2 regions of the Paenibacillus sp. P36 genome follow, and region 2 is predicted to be linked to the other one. Evidence: predicted binding sites of a transcription regulator. Region 2 holds the regulator's gene; the other holds the start of a gene.
What was found. The regulator NrdR, encoded in region 2, represses ribonucleotide reductase genes. The targets are predictions, from matches to a motif close to AACACNATATATNGTGTT.
Positions count from the first base shown of each region.

Region 1 (9,201 bases), 250 kb from region 2:
TATCGGCTGCAAGACCAGCTTTCATTAAACTTGAAGCCCTAATAATGGCTTTATCGAACACGCATTCGCTATGCAAGTTATATTTAGGTAATACAAAAATCCCCACCAGTGATTTAACAAGTGGGGAAATACTTATTTATTAAATTAGTTCTAGTTGACTTAAAAAAGCCAAGGCAAAGTAATTCTTTCCGAGCTCGAGAAATTCATCTTCCTTTAAGGGCGTAGTACACTGGAAATGTAATTGCAGTTGCAATACTTAAATAAACGAATGAGCTTGGGGTAATTAATTTCTTCATTTTATAGGCTCCTTACTTCCTTCAAATCCCATTAGTCATAGATATCTCTAAGGTGTACCATTATTATGGGTGATGAAGAAAATGTTTATTCCCCCAATGCTTCTCCAATATGCCAAAAACAATAAACCGTTTGATTGTATTCCTACATTCGCCGAATTGAAGTGAGATGGTATTCGGCTGATTGTATCAAATATGGATGAGCTTAACCTATATACAAAGAACACGAATGCAACAGCAAAATATCCGGAACTCCATAATCCACCGATTCCGAAAGGAACTATTCTTGATGGGGAAATCGTTGTTCTTGACGAACAAGGGCGAGCTGATTTCGAAGCCACAAATGCAGGCTTCCGCTCCAATAAGAAGCGAAAACCTGTCGTCTTCACGGCTTTTGACATCTTGTACCACCGAGGTTTAGACGTGACTGGATTGCCCTAGGTGCGACGGAAGCAGTTGCTTGAAGAGACACTTCAAGCAATGGAAAACTTTAGAATTATTCGGCCGATTAAAGGCAATGTAAAGGACTTTTTTAATATCGTTTGTCAAAATGGTCTTGAAGGTATTGTTATTAAGAAAAAAGAATCGAAATATGAAACTCTGCTCGTGAATCAATGATGCCAGTCTTTCAGTCATTTAAAAGTGGTGAGAGCAAAGATTACGTATATATCAAACCTGTGGTGCGCTGCAAAGTTAAATATACAGATTGGTACAGTTCCGGATCCATGCGGCTTCCAGTCTTCGAGGAATTTATAGTTTAGGAGATGACACCTATGAAATACCGAGTTATGCATAAAGAGACAGGCGAAGGGAAAACACTGACTCATTTAGAAGTAAATGATATGGATTATGATGTAAGTGGCCGCATTATTGTCTTCGATACAAACATGGAGGCATACTTTTTGATTGATGAAATTCAAGAGTACTGAATTGTCGAGAATCATTGGATTTCACCGAAAACATCAACGGGTCCCTTCATTGGAACAGGTTGAGAGGGCTTTTAATGATGCAATGGCTGGAGATATTGATGGAGCCCTGCGGCTTCTAGACTGGAAACGTCACTGCTTTTATGTAAAAAATGATTACGAAAGAGAAGTTATATCGAAGGTATTTAGATATTGCACCAATGTTTTAGAATAACAATTAAGCTTGGGGTACCAGTACAAGCAACTCATATATCCAAGCTACTTCATAATTATTAACATTAGCCAATCTATAAATATAGCTAACTAAACTTTCATCGCCATATACTTTTGGAACAAATAGTAATTTCATTCTATCTATTCATAGTTCCTCAGCTCCATTACTTTTACGATAAAAAAGGCAAACGATCAATGTTGTCGTTTGCCTTTTTGTATTTTCATTCATTTTTTTGTATAGATATAAATTTCTAAAGAATTCTACAACAAATCGTCTAACGAATTATGGAACAATTCTAATGAATTATGGAATTTCACACAACAACAAAAAAAAACCAGGGGCTCCCGCCCCCGGTCCTCTTATGAGCAGCGACTGTAGCCACAGTTCGCGCAATTCTTGCACCCTTCGCTGTTAATCAGCGAAGCGGAACCGCAAGACGGGCACAAGTCCTTCGTCGCGGCGCTAGCAGCGTTGCTGCCATGAGCGCCATGCGCGGCGTGCCCGCTAGGAGCAGCCACCGGTGCCGGAGCTGGCGCATCCAGCACTTCGCTCGTCGCGGTCACGTAGTTCCGCGCGTCGTCTTGCTCGTTCATCACTTCGTCGTGCTGCTCGAGCGCTTTGGCAACCGCGTCAGCGATCGACTCGACGCGGTTCGTGCCAAATCCAATGGCGCCGGAGCCGCCAATGCCTTTCAAGTGCTTCACGAGCAGCTTCACTTTGTCGCCGTGGTCGCCGTAACGCAAGAACAACGAGCACACGCGGCCTAGTGCTTCAGACATCGCAAAAACGTCTGATCCAGCTTTCCCCACATTGAGGAAAATTTCACTCGGCGTTCCGTTCATATCATTAATCGTAATATACGCCATGCCGAATGGTGTATTCACTTTATAGGTTGCGCCTCGCAGAATTTGCGGACGGCGCTTATATTGCTTATCGAAAACTTGCTCTGTTTTGGCGTCAACATTAACCGCAAGCTTGCCTGAGAGATTCGTTAAGCTGGCTTCTTCTTTCACAGCCTCCGCAGCTACTGCAACAGGTGCTGCTTCTGCCTTCTCAACTTTCTTCTCCTCTTTCTTATCAGAACTTGTGCTAAGAACTTGAACATCACGGCTTCCATCACGGTAGATAGTAACGCCTTTACAACCCAGATCAAAAGCCAATTCATATAACCGTTTGGTCTCTTCAACTGTGAAATCGGATGGGCAATTCGCTGTTTTGGAGATCGAACTGTCAACCCATTTCTGGATCGCTGCTTGTGCGCGAATATGATCTTCAGCCGTCAACGTCATGGAAGTTACAAAGTAATCCGGCAATTCCTGATTCGGATTGGCATCTTTCCATTCTTGAGCAATCGGTACATATTGTTTATCAAATCCTAGGCGGCTTTGGCGGAAATATTCAAAGGCAAAATACGGCTCAATCCCCGTCGAAGTGCCAACCATCGTCCCTGTGCTTCCCGTTGGAGCCTGCGTGATGACCGTTACGTTGCGCATACCGTTCAGCTTAATGGCTTCGCCAACTTCCGGGAATACCTTGGTCATATTTTTCATAAAGCCGCTCTCCAGGAACTTATCTGCAATAAACGCTTGGAAAGAACCTTTCTCAGCAGCGATTTCCGCTGATGCCAGATAAGCTTCTCTTGCCATGAAGCCGTAGATTCTGTCCAAAAATGCTAAGGATTCCGGACTGCCGTAACGAATTTTCAACTTAATCATGAGTTCCGCCAAGCCCATTGATCCTAGGCCTACGCGGCGTTCCTTCTGTTGATTCTCACGGTTTTCTTCAAAATGATATGGCGTTTTGTCAATGACATTATCAAGGAAACGCGTCGAGTAGCGAACAACCGTCGCCAGATCCGCCCAATCGACATCATGTTTCTCTGCATCATAAAATTTGGATAAGTTAATCGCCGACAAGTTGCAAACTCCCCAAGCTGGAAGCCCCTGCTCCCCACACGGATTCGTACAAATAATCGGGTTGAAATACCAACTATTCGACATTTGGTTGTAGTATTCCATGAACACAACACCAGGCTCAGCCGATTTCCAAGCGGACTCAATAATCGTGTGCCACACTTCACGAGCTCTGACTGTGCGATAAGGCTTGACGGCTTTGCCAAGCTGTTTCCAAGCTTCCAAATTGCCGTCCCATTTCTCATTATATTCAGGATCCGTTGTATCTGGGAATACAAGTTCCCACTCCAAATCTTCCTTCACGGCCTTCATAAATCCATTGCTTACGCAAACGGATAAATTGGCATTGGTGATTTGTCCCATGGTTGACTTCACCGTGATGAAATCTTCCAGATCTGGATGCCAATCATTGATCATCAGCATAAGTGCCCCACGACGGCTTCCGCCCTGCTCAATCAGACCTGTTGTATAGCTGAACAAACCGCCCCATGATACAGCACCGCTCGAAGAGCCGTTAACTCCTTTGACAACGGAACGGCGTGGTCGAAGGGAAGACAGATTGATCCCCACACCGCCGCCGCGTGACATGATTTCCGTCATTTCCGAAAGTGTGCTCATAATGCCGCCACGGCTATCGTGAGGAGATGGGATCACATAACAGTTGAACAGCGTTAATTCATCACTTGCGTCCGCTCCTGCCGCAATCCGTCCACCTGGAACAAGTTTCCAATCGTCCAAAATATATCTGAATTTCTCCGTCCATTCCCTGCGTTTCTCAGGTGTCGTTTCCACGGATGCCATGGCTCCGGCCAGACGGTCCCACATTTCTTCCGGTGTCTTTTCTATGTTTAATGTAAGCTTCTCAACTGCAGATTTGACTGTCTCGCCACTGCGTGTTCTTACTTGCACGATGTCGCCTTCACGGCTAATAATTTCGCCTACTTCTTTGGCTGGGAATTTGGGATCATCCTTCGTCAATACGAGTACGGTGTCCCCCACTTTAGCAAAGCTCGTATCCGCATTCTTAAGTGCGTAGCGATCCAAAAATATTTTCTCGCTTAACCCTTCCAGCCTCTTACCTGATTGCGAAATCCCCATTGATAAATGCCCTCCCAATAAGCTACAGATTCAGCTCCAACTAAATTGAAAATTACAATATCTGGTGTGAGAAATCCATTATACAACACTAGATATGGACCTTCGAATGGCCAAAGGACCAATTTTGTTTAATAAGACAAGTAATGATCGCTTTAGCTAGAATTTACTCGAAATCTCTCTTTATTTTATAGAAAGCGAGCTGGCGGTTCGTTGCTTTTGACGATGGCGTGTTCCTCTGCTAACCTATATTTAGGATACCACAATTCGTTCATTTTTAGAACATTTGTTCGTTATTTATTTTTCCTAAGGAGATGTTAAAGACATGTATTTTTATAAAAATGAATTTATGAATAAAGCGGACATTCAACTCTCGCCCGATGATCGCGGTTATTATTTTGGAGACGGTATATATGAAGTTTTCCGTGTCTATCAAGGTAAGCTGTATGAGCAGGATGCCCATATGCAGAGGCTTCAAAGAACCGCAAGCGAGGTGCGGCTTACACTCCCTTTTACCATCGAGAAAATCGGGCAAATTCTCACCGAGCTGGTGGACAAAAATAAGCTGATCGATGGCACCGTATATCTGCAAATCACCCGAGGCGAAGCTCCACGCGCGCATCCGTTTCCGACTCAGGCAGAACCGATCATGCTGGCCTACTGCACGGAAGTGCCAAGACCAACGGCAACCATACATAACGGGATCAAAGCGATTACTTTCGCCGATATTCGCTGGTTAAGATGCGATCTCAAAACACTCAATCTGCTGCCCAATGTCATGGCCAAGCAAGCAGCGCTCGATAACAACGTGCAGGAGGTTGTGCTGCATCGCGAAGGTACGGTGACGGAGTGCAGCGCGTCTAACCTGATGATAATCAAAGATGGCGTGCTTTATACGCATCCTGCGAATCATTTGATTTTGCATGGAATTACCCGAGCAGTCGTCTTGCGTTTAGCCAGAGGTTTGAATATGCCGGTTAAAGAAGAAGCTTTTACGACGGAACAGCTTATGACGGCTGACGAAGCCTTTATCTCAGGAACAACGGTAGAAATAACGCCAATTCTGGAAGTGGATGGCCGCACGATTGGAGCCGGCACGCCAGGTGAACATACCCGCAAGCTGCAAGAGGAGTTTGTTCGTACATTCTCGTAATCAGCAAAAAACCTAAGGCATCTGCCTTAGGTTTTTTAAATCCCCAAACGAGGAACGCCAGGGCGCTATTTCAGCGAAATCGAACGTGTACAGTGACGAAAGGGAACTTCAGGCCGTTATTTCGGAGTTTTCATACGAATATGCCCGTACGCACGCCTCATCATTATCGCCGCAAGTTCCACTCATCCGTCCCATATTTCTCTTGCACAAGACGATTGGTCAACTCGATCTCAAACGGTGTCAACGAGTCCTCAACCAGCTCCACGCCTAAACCGAGTCCAATTTCACGGCGGAACGCTTCTTCAACTTGCCCCAAGGTAACGGCCTCTTTCCCCTGTGCCCGCAGCAGCTCGTTAATGGCCACCGCTTTTTTCAAAAAGCTCGTCTTCATCCGCTCCGCCACCTTCTCGTTTGAGAAACGTAGCATACGGAACAGTTGGTCCGTATCCATATCGAGCAGGATCGAGCCGTGCTGCAGCACGACGTTCTTTTGCCGTACCTGCGCGCTGCCGGCGACTTTACGCCCCTCAACCACGAGCTCATACCAGGACGGAGAATCGAAACATGCAGCCGAGCCGGCAGAGGCATATTTCTCTTTCTCCTCATCGCTTGCAAGCTGCACCATCTCGGCGTTAAGTCCTAACGCCCGGAAACCTTGCAGCAGCCCTTCGCTCAGGACGCGGTAAGCATCCGTCACATTTCGGGGAATACCCGGATAATCCTCGGCCACAATGATGCTGTAGGTCAGTTCCTTATCATGCAGAACCGCTCTGCCTCCTGTCGGACGGCGTACGAAGCCAATGCCTTCATTCGCCACGGCCTCCTGATCGACCTCAGCTGCTTTTTGGAAATAACCGATCGACAGCGTTGCTGGATTCCATCCATAAAAACGCACCGTAGGAGGGACGATTCCCTCGCTATGAGCGGTCAAAATCGCTTCATCTAAAGCCATATTTTCAGCAGGAGAACGATCCCCCGTATGTATAAATCGCCATGCCGTCATCGAAATCTTCACCCTTTCTTTCCAACCATGCTTATCAAAAGACAACCTCTATCATACCACATAACCGCCTTAAGTTACGATTCCGCTCCCTCTCCAAGCTCCCGCCCTGATTTCCTCATCTGTTTTACCATGGAAAAAGTTATGAAAGCGCCTCTTATGGACATACTAACACGTATTCGGCGTTTAGCGCCCGTGCTTCATACAAGCTTAGGTTCACGAAGTCAGTTTTCTTACGAAAACTCTTAGGAGGGCACAACTATGCGTCAACATGAACAGCAAGAGAACATTCGCCCCATTCATCATCGGTTGGACATGCACTTTGAGAGGGACTGGTTTACTGAGCTGGATCATCGTGTGCGCGGAGGAGGGCCGTGGGACGATTGGACTTTGTACCAGCTCGCCTACGAATCGGAAGAGTCGGGGCTTATTTCTACATTTGATGAAATGCAGTGCCTCCCTCATTTGGGGCAGCTTGAGCCTATGGCTCATCAGATCGATACTGCGAAGCGAGTGCTTAATGAAATGCGCGGTCGAGCCATCTTGGCCGATGAGGTGGGACTCGGGAAAACGATTGAGGCTGGGCTGATTTTAAAAGAATACATGATCCGTGGATTGGTCCGCAAAACCCTTATCCTGGTGCCGGCATCCCTTGTCCTGCAATGGGTTCGTGAATTAAACACCAAATTCGGCATACCTGCCATCGCCCATAAAAAAGCGTACATGTGGCAGCAAAGCGACATTATCGTGGCCTCCATGGATACCGCAAAACGCGATCCTCACCGGGAAATCGTGATGGGTCTGGAATACGACATGCTGATTGTTGATGAAGCTCATAAATTAAAAAATAAAAAAACGACCAACTACACTTTCGTTAATGAGCTGCGCAAAAAATATTGCCTGCTGCTCACCGCCACGCCGGTTCAAAATGATTTGAAAGAGCTCTATAATCTCATCACCCTGCTCAAGCCCGGTCAACTCGGTGTTCACAGCTCCTTTAAGTCCAACTTCGTTGTCGGCAAAAGGATTCCGAAAAATGAGATTCAGCTGCAGCAGGAGCTATCCAAAGTGATGATCCGAAATCGTCGCGGCGACGGCGGTGTTCATTACACCAAGCGGGTGGTGAAAAATATCCCGCTGACGCTTTCACCGGACGAGCAGGCGCTCTATGACGGCGTCACCAATTTCGTCCGCACGAGGTATGCGGAGAGCTCCGGCGATTTAAACAGCATGCTTTCGCTCATCACACTCCAGCGCGAGGTCTGCTCCTCCAGGGATGCCGTCTTCATCACGCTCGTGAATTTGTTCAAAAAAACAGCGGAAGATTCGCCTGTACGCGCCAAAATATGGGAGCTTGTCGAGCTGATCCGCAGCATCAAATCGAATAGCAAAGCGGAAACCACCATGAAGCTCGTGCAGGAAATTAATGATAAAGTCATCATTTTCACGGAGTATCGCGCTTCCCAGGAGTATCTGCTCAACTATTTGAAAGAGCATAAAATTACAGCAGTCCCCTATCGCGGCGGCATGAACCGTGGCAAAAAGGATTGGATGATGGATTTATTCCGCAATCGCGTACAAGTACTTGTTGCGACGGAAGCTGGCGGCGAAGGAATTAATCTGCAATTTTGCCATAACATGATTAATTTTGACCTGCCGTGGAACCCGATGCGCGTGGAACAACGGATTGGCCGTGTGCATCGACTTGGCCAGACACATGATGTGAACATCTATAATCTATCGACAAACAATACGATTGAAGAGCACATCCTCTCTTTGCTGCATGAGAAAATCAATATGTTTGAGATGGTTATCGGGCAGCTGGATACGATTTTGGAGAAGATCGAAAAAAAAGGATCTCTTGAAACTTCGTTATTCCGCATGGTCATGGAAGCAGGGTCGCGCGAGGATATTCGCAGGAAAATTGACGAGCTGGGTCATTCCTTTACTGAAATCAAAGAAGAAATCGAACACAATCCCGTGTATGGAACTGAGTTTCAACATATCCTTGATGCCGTAGGCGGCGCGCAAAGCGGTGAGGTCAGATCATGAACAAACGAAACGTTCATACCTTTGTCATGCGGTTTCTTGAAGCTTATGATTGCACCATTCTGGAGAAAAGCCCGTCTTACGTCACAGCCAAGCTCTCTCCGGAAGCAGATCGGGAAATGACGGGCCGGCCTTATTATTGGAGTTTCGTGGAGCGAACCGGGACGCCTGCCGAAACCATGACCTATAAATTCGTATTCGACCCGGAACAAATGAGGCTCGATGCCAAGTCCAAGGCTGCACCGACAGCTGTGAAGAATCCGCCTAACCCAGGCGCGCCAGCCGCACCGAACCAGGAGCAAGCGCCTGACGGTTCCTCCGACAGCATTCTTGGACGTTATTTCGGCTTCGTTCCGACTACAATTACAGCGCGTGTTCCGCAGGATGATGTCACTTTTGGCAGCAGAAGATTGGAACAAATGTTCGGTATTGTCCGAGAGCGCGGGAAATTCGTTCATCTGTTTGAGGAACCATTTCCTACGGGAGCCACCTATCATGCTGCGCTCGTGTATGATACATGGTTTTGCATCAATTACAAGGTTGAACTCGCCTGCGACC
Region 1 is NZ_AP038372.1:2,383,794-2,392,994, reverse strand. Features, by position in the region: gene ACKTT9_RS10960 (hypothetical protein) at 468-734, shown strand; gene ACKTT9_RS10955 (hypothetical protein) at 774-911, shown strand; gene ACKTT9_RS10950 (hypothetical protein) at 1,067-1,222, shown strand; gene ACKTT9_RS10945 (adenosylcobalamin-dependent ribonucleoside-diphosphate reductase) at 1,793-4,444, opposite strand; gene dat (D-amino-acid transaminase) at 4,767-5,594, shown strand; gene ACKTT9_RS10935 (biotin/lipoate A/B protein ligase family protein) at 5,758-6,597, opposite strand; gene ACKTT9_RS10930 (DEAD/DEAH box helicase) at 6,856-8,646, shown strand; gene ACKTT9_RS10925 (YqhG family protein) at 8,643-9,201, shown strand, end outside.
Region 1: a site for NrdR is predicted at 4,496-4,513, ahead of ACKTT9_RS10945 (adenosylcobalamin-dependent ribonucleoside-diphosphate reductase). Genes of this name have one in related genera too.

Region 2 (9,201 bases):
GATTTTGTTGCTGTATGTCTCAGCAGCTTTTTTTTATTCATGACGTTTTATATTCTAGCCGTAACTTTGCCTATCTTTGTCACCGATACGTTGCATGCCGGGCAGCAGCAAATTGGTCTGGTGATGACAATCTTTATTATCTCAACCGTTATTTTACGTCCGTTAACCGGCAAGTGGATGGATGAGTGGAATCGGAAGAAGATCATCTCCTTCGCCCTTGCCTTGTTTATGATCTGCACCGCGATGTATCCTTTTATCCACCAATACGGTGTCTTGCTAGGCGTACGGTTCTTGCACGGCATCGGCTTTGGGATGGCTACCACAGCCGCGGGCGCTGTAGCCATTGATCTTGTGCCGGATCGCCGCAAGGGTGAAGGCATCGGCTATTTCAGCCTTTTCATGAGCTTGGCAATGGTTGTCGGACCGTTTCTTGGTTTAACCATTATGCAATCTAACAATAATGCGCTGCTGTTTGGCGTCTGTATCGTGTTCGCCGTTCTATCCCTTCTATTCGGGTTATCCCTCCGCATTCCGCAGCGCGTTGTGCAGGCATCCATGAAACCGGAAAAGGGCTGGAGAAAATTCATCGAGCCGCGGGCAATCCCGATTTCCCTGACAGGCAGCGTGCTCGCTTTCTCCTATGGCGCCATCACAACGTTTCTGTCCGTTTATGCCAAAGCGAACGGATTGGAGAAATACGCCAGCTACTTCTTCATGGTCTTCGCTTTGATGATTGTCATTTCCAGGCCGTTTACCGGCAAATGGTTCGATCGTTCAGGACCTAACGGCTTGGTTTACCCAGGCGTTGTTTTGTTCACGCTGGGCATGATTGGCCTCAGCCTGACATCGTCCCCCGTGCCCTTTTTAGTGGCCGGCGGACTGCTGGGACTTGGCTTCGGCGCCATGCTTCCGAGCTTTCAGACCATCGCGATTCAGGCGGCGCCCGCTCACCGCAGAGGACTTGCCACTGGCACGTATTTCTTGCTCTTCGATACCGGCTATGGGATCGGCTCGCTTGTGCTTGGCCTCGTCGCATCCAAAACCGACTATCATACGATGTACTTCGTGGCAGGCATCGTTGTTGCATGTTCTTCACTGCTGTATTATGGCCTGCATCACCGGAAATCGAGTATCGCCCTGAAGTCCGGTACAGCGGCTTCTATGAAATAAACAAACGCCGTTTCTCACTAACACTTCTGAGTGGTAGAGAGAGACGGCGTTTTTATCATTTTAACAGGAATTTAACAGGGAATAGCAATTGACATTGAATTAACGGAATGATATAAAAAGTATGTGTAGCACTCAAGTAGAGAGAGTGCTAATATTGAACTATTGTTACATATCGAAAGGAGATTTATCCGTGGAAAAGAAACAGTTTCAGGCTGAGTCCAAAAGACTATTAGAAATGATGATTAACTCCATTTACACGCAAAGAGAAATCTTCTTGAGAGAGCTCATCTCCAATTCCAGCGATGCCATTGATAAAATTTACTACAAAGCACTCACAGACGACTCATTGGTATTTGACAAAGACAGTTATTTTATTAAAGTCATTGCAGACAAAACGAACAGAACGTTAACGATCCGCGATACGGGTATCGGGATGACGAAAGAAGATTTGGAGAACAATTTAGGGATCATTGCGAAAAGCGGTTCTCTTGCGTTCAAAAAAGAAAACGAAGCCAAAGACGGCCACAATATCATCGGCCAATTCGGCGTAGGCTTCTATTCCGCGTTCATGGTAGCGGATGTTGTTACGGTGACAAGTAAAGCGCTTGACAGCGACACAGCTTACAAATGGGAGTCCACCGGCGCTGATGGGTATACCATCGAAACAGCCGAGAAAGATTCCATTGGTACAGAAATCGTACTGCAAATCAAAGCGAATACCGAAGATGACAACTATGACGAATATTTGGACGAGTACCGTCTGAAAGCGATCATCAAAAAATATTCTGACTTCATTCGTTATCCGATCAAAATGGACGTTGCCGGCAAAAGACCCAAAGAAGGCACGGACAATGAATTCGAAGATTATCAAGAAGAGCAGCAGCTTAACAGCATGGTGCCTATCTGGAGAAAAAACAAAAGCGAACTAACGCCTGAGGATTATGAGAAGTTCTATCATGAGAAGCATTACGGCTTCGATAAGCCGCTTAAGCATATTCATGTTAGCGCGGACGGGGCTGTTGTCTACCAAGCGATCCTTTTTGTTCCGGAAAGCATGCCTTTCGACTACTATTCCAAGGAATATGAAAAAGGTTTGGAGCTATACGCCAACGGCGTTTTGATTATGAACAAATGCGCGGACCTGCTGCCTGACTATTTCAGCTTCGTGAAAGGGATGGTCGATTCCGAAAGCTTGTCTCTGAACATTTCCAGAGAGATGCTGCAGCATGATCGCCAATTAAAGCTGATTGCCAAAAACATTCAGAGCAAAATCAAAGGCCAACTTCAATCCATGCTGAAGGATGAGAGAGAGAAATACGAAACCTTCTACAAAGCGTTTGGCCGTCAGCTCAAATTCGGCGTCTACAGCGACTACGGCACACATAAAGACGTTCTGCAGGACCTGTTGATGTTCCACTCCTCCAAGGAGAAAAAGCTCGTTACACTCGACGAATACATCGCGAGAATGCCAGAAGATCAGAAGTACATTTACTATGCATCCGGCGAATCCATGGAGCGCATCGATAAGCTTCCACAAACGGAGCTTGTTACGGATAAAGGCTATGAAATCTTGTATTTCACTGACGATATCGACGAATTCGCAATCAAAATGATCATGACTTACAAGGAAAAAGAATTCAAATCGGTTTCCAGCGGCGATCTCGGCATTGAAGCGGATGATAAATCCGAAACCGAAGCGGAAACAAACGATAACAAAGAGCTTTTCGACTACATGACCAGCTTATTGTCCGGTAAAGTTACGAATGTCAAGGCCTCCAAACGTCTTAAAAAGCATCCGGTTTGCCTGTCTACAGACGGTGACGTGACGATTGAGATGGAAAAAATCCTGAATGCCATGCCGAACAATCCGAATGTGAAAGCCGAAAAAGTGCTTGAAATCAACATGAACCATGAAGTATTCGGCTCGTTGAAGGACGCTTTCGAAAAAGACAAAGAGAAGCTGAACCTTTACACAGCCCTCTTGTACAACCAAGCTCTCCTCATCGAAGGCTTGCCGCTTCAAGATCCGGTTGAATTCACGAATGATATCTGTAAAATCATGGTGTAAATCCATTAGAGCACTGCCGCCGCTATGGCTGCAGTGCTCTTTCTTGTCATCACGAATGCTCATCAAGCCTAATCATCGGCTGCGCGGCTCTATCCTCACTCCGATTATTGGCCTCCATATTCGAATATACATAAGCCAATAATCGATCTTGATCAATTCCTAACGAGTTGGCTACCTTCACAATATCTAATTCATAAGAAAAGCCTGGAATTTGATTGGATTTGACGGACATATGCTTCAACCATCCTTCGAATAGATGTAATAATTGGAAATAATGTGATATAGTTTTCTTACAAGCATTAATCGGCACGACAAAGGCAAAACCACTGAAAAGTGGTGACGCAAAGCTATAGGGACTAATTTGGCTTGATTTACATGTCCAAAATGTCAGCCAGCTGCCAAGACCGCCTCCGTCCGATTAATGTAGAAATGACTAGGAGGAGCTGATAAGGATGGAGAAGATTGTGTTGAATGGGAACATGAGCTTGGATGTGGAAAACTTGATTGCTAACCTGCATCTACCGGAAAGTGATATTTTGAACATGTTCTCCTTTAAGTTTAATAACAACCTGCTTACCCCCGAGGAATCAATTCGATTTATTCAATTTCTTAGGAGTGAACTGGACAAACGTACCCAATAACAGAATTATGCACGAACGCCCACAAAAATGCAGTCGGTTGGTGTCTATAGAATTATTTTTTTTAAAATCGAAGGAAATCGCGTCATGATAGCTTTTTATGAATAAACATAGCAAAAAGACAACGGGAATCCCGCTGTCTTTTTCTTATTTTTTGTCACATTTAAGGTTTAAAGTTTAGTGGATTGAAACATTTTTTTGTACATGCTCTTTCTATATGCTATCATCCAAGAATTTCCAAATATACGACATATACTATACTAGATTACCAGAATACTAGATTAGTCCTTGAATTGTGGATAGAAAGGGAGAATGACGATGAGTTCAGGTTTGATTACCTTGCATTTGACTGCAACCAGCACGGTTTCGGGGACCATTACTACAACGACCACCACGACCATTACGCCGCTGGTCAAACGCTTCACAACCACTGTCGTCATAGGCAACATTCTCTCAGGTGTAACCACCATTCCCTCCACCAGCTTCAAGGATGACTCTGGCACGACTTTGCCTGCTAACGGTCTTACCGTTCCAGGCAGCAATGGATACTACAATGTATTCGTGAATGGCACTCTCATCGCTGGAGGGCTTACGACTCTAACAACGGCCAGTCTGGCTATTAACAATGCCCTTACGATTGGCGTTACGGTCGTCTTAGAGACGCTCTCTTTTACAGCCATCTCGTCTTCTACTTCTACAACAAATAATTTAGTAGTCACTACCGTTATTCATTCTATCTAACAAATAAAAGCCGATCTGAAGACGTTCAAGCGAACGAATCAGAACCGGCTTTCTTTATTTGTCCCGGAGTAGGCCGGGATCATGCTTTCCCAATATTTGCGTTAACTCTTTGAGGAACATGTTAATGTCCTTGAATTGCCGGTAAACGGAGGCGAAGCGAATGTAAGCCACTTCATCGACTGGGTACAATTGCTCCATGACGATTTCGCCAATGCCTAAACTGTCTACTTCCGCATGAGCCGTCGTGCGAAGCTGCATCTCAACTTCGGATACGAGCATCTCGAGTCTCTCCATGGACACCGGACGTTTCTCACAAGCGCGTATTAAGCCTCTTAAAATTTTCTCACGACTAAATTCTTCCCTGCTGCCATCTTTTTTAATCACAATAAGCGGAGTTTCTTCCACCATCTCAAAGGTGGTGAATCTTCGGGCGCATTTCTCACATTCCCGGCGACGGCGGATCGATTTGTTTTCATTAGCTGAACGTGAGTCAAGCACTTTCGTACCGGAATAATCACAGAACGGACACTTCATTCGCTATCTCTCCTTTCTCTTCTATCTGATGGATTACCATATGTTACATGTCATGAACAAGGAAGAAGTGCGCACAATACTAGTACCAACCGACAAGGAGGTGAACAGACATGAGCGCAGGAAACAGCAACACACTAGTTGTTCCTCAAGCTAACGCAGCGTTGGATCAGTTGAAATACGAAGTAGCCCAAGAACTTGGTATCTCTATCCCACAAGATGGATACTACGGTAACATGGCTACTCGTGACACTGGTGCCATCGGTGGTCACATTACTCGTCGCCTGGTGCAAATCGCAGAACAATCTTTGGCTGGTCAATTCAAGTAATCTTGAGTAGAAGTAGCCGCTGAATCTGCAAACGGGAAGCATTGGACTTTAAGCCCCCACAAAGGAGCTAGTCCAATGCTTCTTTGTTATGTAGAGATATCATTGCACACTCTTCCATTGTTCGGAGTAAAGCTTGGTGTATTTCTCATAATAATAAATAACTCGTTGAACATAATGACGCGTTTCGCCGAATGGAATTTGGTCAATGCGTTCCTGTGAACCGTCCCATACGTTCGTTTGCTTCCATTTATTCACATTCCCTTGTCCGGCATTATAAGCTGCAATCGCATAAATTAAATTTCCATTGTAATGTTTGTTCAGCCAGCTTAAATACCAAGAACCGAGATTAATGTTCACATCCGCTTTTAACAAATCTTCCTGGGTGTGTGGTCCCAAATTGGTGGACTCTACAATCCAATCTGCCGTGTCTGGCATCAACTGCATAAGCCCCAAAGCACCTTTTTTTGATTCCAAATGATGCTTATAGTTCGTCTCCACCCTGATGATGGCCGCAATGAGAAAAGGGTCTATATTGTGCTTCGCCGCACTTTGCTTGATTTCCTGCTCAAAATAAATGGGATACAACTTTCTTCCTATAAAATCGCTGTTCATAAAGAGGACTAGAACGAAACAAACGAGTAAAAGGGCAAACACTCGTTTTTTGCGCAAGAACTTCATGAAAGCCCCTTCCCTAGCCAAAACCGTTCGACCGAAGCTAAGGTGTCTTCCCAGGTCCCGCTGTTGTCGATCACGATATCCGCTAATTTGCGTTTTTCTTCTATCGACATTTGTGCGTTGATTCGGTTGTTGGCCGCGCTTTCCGTTAAGTTGTCTCTTCTCATTAAACGTTCCACCTGAATGTGAGGAGGCACATACACAACCAGAACCTCTTCGAACATAAAAGATAGATCCGATTCAAACAATAAAGGAATATCGACGACAACCAGTTTGTCAGGAAATTGCTTCTCATACGCTTCCATCTGTTCTCTGATCATCTTGCGGATAGGTGGATGCAAGATGTGTTCTAGTTGTTTACGGGCATCCGTATTTCCAAAAACGATCTCACCCAGCTTTTTACGGTGCAGTGAGCCGTCTTCCTGAATGACCGCTTGTCCAAAATGCGCAGCAACCTGTTCGAGAACAGGGCTGCCGGGCTGGACAACATCGCGCGCGATTTGATCTGCATCTACTAATAGAGCGCCGCGGCTAACCAGCATGGCGCTAACTGTGCTTTTGCCGCAAGCGATTCCTCCTGTTAACCCGATATTCATAGGCAAATCTCTCCTAAATGTATTCCTGTTACTACAGCATTTTCAATAAACCCATAAGAATAAGTACACATCCCGGAAGAATCGATAACTTCTTCATCCATGTCATTTCCGCATAACGAAAGCCAATGCGCAAGCCTAGTGCAATAAACGAACCACTCGAAATAGAAATTACGGATGCCGTTAACAAAGGAACAAAACCAATTAATGCAGCGCCAATCCCCGCTCCAAATGCGTCCAATGAAAGGGCTAGCCCTAGCAAAGTAGCCTCGGAAGCTGAAATATTACCCGATTTATCCACATCAGCGATGGAGGGTGTACGCAAAATTTGAATAACCAAACCAAAACGCTTGAGTTCAATATTCAGGATTTCCTTCGTCCTTTGCAGCGTATCGAGTGTGGCAGGCTCATTGCCGGAAGGGGGAATACTGCTCAGAGATATCTGGTCGTCAGATGACTTGGCTGTCTCTTGGAGATCCTGCGACTTCTGTTGTCTCTGTTGGTAAAGCGCCCAAATGCCAATCCCAATCAGAATGAGTGCACCGATCCGTTTGGCAAACTCGGGAGACATAAAAGAAGACATCAGGACACCAATTTGCATCGAACTATAAATAATGATACCAGACCAAAGGGATATAATACCAATAGACAGAAATGGGATTCGAATTTTGCGTAATCCGTACATGACGCCAACGCCGAAACCGTCCAATGAAACTGCGAAAGCCAGAACCAGCAAAGAAAGCACCGGAAGCATAATACCCCTCCTAAGAGTTTTACCACTGACGACAATAAGCTGAATAGCAGCACATCATCTGGGCTAAGTACTCCATATCATATGGGAAGGGCGCGCTTCACGTGCCTATTTCTCAGACTTCTTTATGATTCTCTTTCGCTTTAACGGTTGACAGGTTGGACAAATGTGCGTTCCGCGACCGCCCACCACGGTTTTGTAGATTTCGCTGCCGCATGTTTTGCAGCTTTGCGACTGTCTGCCATAAATGTTCAGCTGATGCTGGAATAAGCCGATTTCACCTTGGCCGTTGACATACGATTTGATGGAAGATCCCCCCACCTCAACGGAATCGCTCAACGTACGAATAATCGCCTCATGCAACAGCATGAGCTCCTTCTTGCTGAGGGACGACGCCTCGCGTTCCGGATGGATACCGGCAAGGAAAAGGGACTCGTCTACATAAATATTACCGATGCCGACAATATATTCTTGATTCAGGAGCAGCGGCTTAATCTTCGTCTTTTTGTGGGCGATCCGGTCCCGGAAAGCTTCCAATGTGAAGGCCTCATCCAGCGGCTCCAAACCAAGTTTATGCAGCGGCGGCTGTGTAAGCTCTTCCCCTCTCGGGAACAAATGCATCGTGCCGAATTGTCTTACATCCTTGTACCGCAGCTCGCTGCCGTCGGTAAAACGAAATAGCACATGCGTATGAGACTCAAGCGGATCTTCCGTGCTGTACAGGCCATAGCGGCCTTCCATCCGCAGATGAGAGACCATGACGTAATCCGTTAAAACAAATCGTAAAAACTTGCCTCTGCGCTCAATCGTTTCGATCTGCTGCCCTTGCAGCAGCACTTCAAACATCTGAATATCATCAGGTTTCTGTATAATGCGGGGCAGTCTGACCTGAACCTGCTCGATCGTTTTACCGGTGATCAGATTGTTCAGTGTGCGCTTGACCGTCTCGACTTCGGGTAGTTCAGGCACGGATGTTCACCTCTTTTGAATTTGTTCAGCTTCCTTACTTGGCGTCATACCAAGTAAGGCCATAATCGACGTCCGCGCTAAGCGGCACGTCCAGTTTCAATGCCCCTGCCATGACTTCCGGCACCAGGCGGCGCATCGTCTCGAGCTCCTCTTCCGGGACCTCGAAGACGAGCTCATCGTGTACTTGAAGCAGCATGCGGCTCTTCAAGCCCTCTTTCTTCAAGCGGGCATCCATCTGCACCATTGCAAGCTTAATGATGTCTGCTGCCGTGCCCTGAATCGGCGTGTTCATCGCCGTACGCTCCGCAAACGAGCGGAGGTTGAAGTTCGAGTGCGTAATTTCCGGCAAATACCGGCGGCGCTGCAGCAGCGTCGTCACATAGCCGTCTCTGCGCGCATCCTTCACGATATCGTCCATATATTTGCGTACGCCTTGGAAGACAGCAAAATATTGTTCTATGAACTGTGCTGCATCCCGGCGAGTAATGTCCAAGTTCTGAGACAAGCCATAGTCGCTGATCCCGTAAACGATCCCGAAGTTAACGGCTTTGGCCTGACGGCGCATATTCGCATCGACGGCGCTCTCTTCCACCCCGAAGACGTCCATCGCCGTCTTCGTGTGGATGTCCATATTCTGAAGGAAAGCTTCCTTCAGCTTCTCATCCTGCGAGATGTGCGCCAGCACGCGCAGCTCGATCTGCGAGTAATCCGCAGCGAGAATGTACCATCCAGGCTC
Region 2 is NZ_AP038372.1:2,132,860-2,142,060, reverse strand. Features, by position in the region: gene ACKTT9_RS09765 (MFS transporter) at 1-1,170, shown strand, start outside; gene htpG (molecular chaperone HtpG) at 1,361-3,238, shown strand; gene ACKTT9_RS09755 (hypothetical protein) at 3,288-3,470, opposite strand; cyclic di-GMP riboswitch class I at 3,545-3,641, shown strand; gene ACKTT9_RS09750 (hypothetical protein) at 3,691-3,879, shown strand; gene ACKTT9_RS09745 (DUF4183 domain-containing protein) at 4,195-4,617, shown strand; gene nrdR (transcriptional regulator NrdR) at 4,672-5,151, opposite strand; gene ACKTT9_RS09735 (alpha/beta-type small acid-soluble spore protein) at 5,262-5,477, shown strand; gene ACKTT9_RS09730 (lytic transglycosylase domain-containing protein) at 5,577-6,155, opposite strand; gene coaE (dephospho-CoA kinase) at 6,152-6,748, opposite strand; gene ACKTT9_RS09720 (MntP/YtaF family protein) at 6,780-7,499, opposite strand; gene mutM (DNA-formamidopyrimidine glycosylase) at 7,605-8,465, opposite strand; gene polA (DNA polymerase I) at 8,500-9,201, opposite strand, start outside.